Regions from separate parts of the Rhodopseudomonas sp. BR0G17 genome, predicted to be linked through region 2. Evidence: predicted binding sites of a transcription regulator. Region 2 holds the regulator's gene; the other holds the start of a gene.
What was found. Region 2 encodes LexA, which represses DNA repair genes until DNA is damaged. Its sites were predicted from a motif close to TGTTCNNNNTGTGTTCNG; they were not measured.

Region 1: DY467_RS17475 (ImuA family protein) is a predicted target of LexA. The motif match lies at 1,137-1,154, and genes of this name have one in related genera.

The regions. Positions count from the first base shown of each region.
Region 1 is NZ_QUML01000023.1:65,110-67,309, reverse strand. It holds gene DY467_RS17480 (putative DNA modification/repair radical SAM protein) at 1-1,045, opposite strand, end outside; gene DY467_RS17475 (ImuA family protein) at 1,213-1,998, shown strand; gene DY467_RS17470 (Y-family DNA polymerase) at 1,886-2,200, shown strand, end outside.
Region 2 is NZ_QUML01000006.1:160,912-163,111, forward strand. It holds gene DY467_RS07300 (ComEC/Rec2 family competence protein) at 1-636, shown strand, start outside; gene lexA (transcriptional repressor LexA) at 696-1,406, opposite strand; gene DY467_RS07310 (molybdopterin molybdotransferase MoeA) at 1,583-2,200, opposite strand, start outside.

The sequences.
Region 1 (2,200 bases), on a different contig from region 2:
CGAAGCCGGGAATGCGCAGCAATTCCTCGCGGCTGGCGCGGTTGACGTCGAGCGGGAAGCGCTCGCGATGGCGCAGCGCCCAGGCCAGTTTCGGATCCATCTCCAGCGACAGCATCCCGGCGGCGGGATCGATGATTTCGCCGGCGTCGAAGCCGTAGAACCGCATTAGCCAGTCGGCCTGGTACAGCCGATGTTCGCGCACCAGGGGTGGCGCCTGCAGCGGCAGGGCCCGGCTGGAATCCGGGATCGGGCTGAATGCCGAGTAGTACACCCGCTTCAGATTGTACGAGCCGTAGAGGTTGGCGCTGGTGTTGAGGATGGTCTGGTCGGTGGCGCTGTCGGCGCCGACGATCATCTGCGTGCTCTGGCCGGCCGGTGCGAAGCGCGGCGGCTTGGCGCGGGTGGGGGTCTTCCGCGCCTCGGCCTTAGCCTCGGTCGCTTCATCCAGCTTCAGCCGCAGCCGCCCCATGGTGCGGCGGATGGCGCGGACGTTCTTCTCCGGCGCCAATTGAGCGAGGCTGTTCTCCTCCGGCATCTCGATATTGATGCTGAGCCGGTCCGCATAGCGGCCGGCCTTGGCGATCAGCGCATCGTCGGCTTCCGGGATCGTCTTCAGATGAATGTAGCCGCGGAAGTGATGCTCTTCCCGGAGGCGCCGCGCCACTTCGACGATCTGCTCCATCGTATAGTCGGCGCTGCGGATGATGCCTGAGGATAGAAACAGCCCCTCGATGTAGTTGCGGCGATAGAAGTCGAGCGTGAGCTGCACCACCTCGTCGACAGTGAAGCGGGCGCGTGGCACGTTCGACGACGCCCGGTTGACGCAATACAGGCAGTCATAGGCGCAGGCGTTGGTGAGCAGCACCTTGAGCAGCGAGATGCAGCGCCCGTCCGGCGCATAAGAATGGCAGATGCCCATGCCGGGTGCGGTCGAGCCGAGACCCTTGCCGCCCTGGCTGTCGCGTTTCTCCGTCCCGCTGGAGGCGCAGGAGGCGTCGTATTTCGCCGCGTCCGCCAGGATGGCCAGCTTGCGCTGCACGTCCATGCTTGGAATCTCCTTGATTCATCTCGCTAAAAAATTTGCCGCAAGACCTCGGTGCGATCCCGATTGACTCCGCCCGGGAGCAGGGATTTATTAGAACATATCATGAACAAATGAGCCGGCAACGGGTTCATCGAATCCGAAAACGGCAACGGAAAAAGGAGCGGCGCATGGATAGCGCCCGCCTCGGTACGCTTGCGCGCCTGCAGGGCGAAATCGACCGGCTCGAAAGCGGGACGGCGGAGACGCTGCGCCGCGTGCCGCTCGGCCATGACGATGTGGATGCGGTGCTGCACGGCGGCCTGATGCAGGGCGCGCTGCACGAAGTGTTCTGCGATGGCCGTCACGCCTCTGCTGCAACCGGCTTCATCGCCGGCGTGGCGCAGCTGCTCGCGGAGGCGCGCTACCTGTTGTGGATCCGCCAGGATTTTTCCGCGCGCGAGAACGGAGAACTGGCGATGGAGGGGCTGGCCGAACTCGGCTTCGACCCGCGCCGCCTGGTGATGGTGCGCGCCCATGATGCCGACAGCGCGCTCCGTGCCGCCGCCGATGCGCTGGCCTGCAATGGGCTCGGCGCGGTGATCACCGAGCTGTGGGGCGAGACCCGCGCGTTCGATTCTGTCGCCTCGCGAAAACTGACGCTGGCGGCGCAGCAGTCCGGCGTCACCGCGCTGATGCTGCGGATCGCCGCTGCGCCGCAGGCTTCGACCGCGGAGACCCGCTGGGTTATCCGCGCGGCGCCTTCGCCGCCGATCGAAGGCTGGGGCGCCCCGGTGCTCGACACCTCCCTTGTTCGCAATCGTCGCGGCCAGACCGGCCGCTGGATCATGGAATGGAATTGTGATGCGTGCCGCTTCCGTGAACCGCAGGCGTATCCTCGGCCTTTGGCTGCCGAGGCTTTCGACCGATCGGGTCGAACGGGCCTCGCCGCAGGCGAGCACCGGCTCGCCGGCTGATGCTGCGCCTCCACCGCGTGTCGTCGCCGCCAAGCGCGACAACGCGCTGGTGGTGGTGGCCTGCGATGCGCGCGCCAGCCGCGGCGGGGTGATGCCCGGAATGCCGCTCGCCACCGTGCGGGCGATGCATCCGGCGGTCGATGTGATCGATCATGACCCGCATGCCGATGCGGCGCTGCTGAATGCGATCGCCGACTGGTGC
Region 2 (2,200 bases):
ATCGTGATGCTCGGTCTGCTCCGCTCGCCGCTGCGCTGGGCCGGGGCGCTCGGCGTTGGCGTCGCCATCGCCTGGGCGGCGCTGACGCCGCAGCCGGAGGTGCTGATTGCCGGCGACGGCAGGCAGGTCGCGGTACGCGGCGCCGACGGCCGGCTGCGCCTGATGCAGGGCGGCGGGGATAGCTTTCGGCTGAAGGAGTGGCTCGCTTCCGATGCCGATTCCCGTGCCCCGGATGCAGCGTCGCTGCGTGCCGGCGTCTCCTGCGATCCGGACGGCTGTGTCACGCCGCTCGCCGACGGACGGCTGGTGGCGCTGTCGCTCCGCCCCGACGGGCTCGCCGACGATTGCGCCCGTGCCGTGCTGATCGTCACGGCCGGCCAGCCACCGCCGGATTGCGCCGCACGGGTGATCGGCCGGGACGAATTGCAGGCGAATGGCGCGCTGGCGCTGCGGCGGAGCGCAAACGATCCAGGGCTGTTCGTGGCGGAGGCCGCCCGACCTCGCGGCCAGAGCCGGCCCTGGGCTCCAGCGGCCGCGGAGGCGACGGACGCGTCTATCTCGACCGAACCTTCAAGTCGCCGCCGTGCGCCGATCGACGCCACGCCGGCTCCGCAGGACCAAGTGGGCGACGAGTAGGGCGCAAAGGCCCGCACGCCGACGACAGAGCGGGCGACCAGCTCTGTCCACTGCACGCCTCAATACTTGCGGTACAGCCCGATCAGCTTGCCCTGGATGCGGACGCGGTTCGGCGGCAGGATCCGCACCTCGTAGGCGGCGTTGGCCGGCTCCAGCGCGATCGAGGCGCCGCGGCGGCGGAAGCGTTTCAGCGTAGCTTCCTCTTCGTCGATCAGCGCCACCACGATGTCGCCGGTGTCGGCGATGTCGTTCTTCTGGATCAGCGCCATGTCGCCATCGAGGATGCCTGCTTCGACCATCGAGTCGCCGCGCACTTCCAGCGCGTAGTGTTCGCCGCTGCCGAGCATGTCGGCTGGAACGCTGATGGTGTGGCTGCGGCTTTGCAGGGCTTCGATCGGCGTACCGGCTGCGATCCGTCCCATCACCGGCACCGCGACGCTGCCGCGATCGTTGTCATCCTCGGCCGGCGCCGGGCTTGGCGGCCGCACCTTGCCGAGATTGCCTTCGATCACGCTCGGGGTGAAACCGCGCCGGCTGTTGCCGGGCATCCCGCCGGTGTCGGGCAGCTTGATGACTTCGATCGCGCGGGCGCGATTGGGCAGCCGCCGGATGAAGCCGCGCTCTTCCAGCGCGGTGATCAGGCGATGAATGCCGGACTTGGAACGGAGGTCGAGCGCATCCTTCATCTCGTCGAAGGACGGCGGCACGCCGGCTTCCTTCAGTCGCTCGTTGATGAATTTCAACAGCTCAAACTGCTTGCGCGTCAGCATCGGCAAATCCCCAGTCGGCGATGATGTGCCGGTTCGAGGTGCGTTTCGGTTCGGGCCACGAGCCCTTGTGAGAGCGTCATCGTCGCCGAATCTCGAAAACAAATCATGAACGGACACTATCTGTTCGGGGTGTGTTCCGCAACCTCTTAATCGAAATCTAGGATTTTCACGGGTCGCTATAGCGGGAGCTTAAGGATGACGCAGGGTGAACCGGCCGGTGCGGCCGGCGCGAAAGCCGGGCGCACGATCAGCGCTTCCGCCGACGCCAGCCGCGCCAGCAGCGACGAATCCTGGCTGTCGACCGGAGTGGCGATCTGCCGTCCGGTTTGGTCGTGCGACAGCGTGGCGCGCAGATAGTCTTCGCGCTGATCGTTGGCAGAAAGGTCCGCGCCGAGCAGCGCCGGCTCGCGGACATGCCTTGGCTCGCTCATGCCGCACAGCGCGCGGATCAGCGGCACCATGAACAGCACCGCGCAGACGTAGGACGACACCGGATTGCCGGGCAGGCCGATCACCCGCATCGGGCCGAGATGGCCGTGCATCATCGGCTTGCCCGGCCGCATCGCGATCTTCCAGAACGCGATCGTGGTGCCTTCGGCCTCCAGCGCGCCTTTGACCAGATCATGGTCGCCGGCCGATGCGCCGCCGGTGGTGACGAGCAGATCGACGCCGAGATCGCGAGCCTGCCGGATCGCGGCCTGGGTCGCGTCCAGCGTGTCGGCGGCGATGCCGAGGTCGATCACGTCGGCGCCCTCGGCGCGCGCCAGCGCACGCAGCGCGTAGCCGTTGGAATA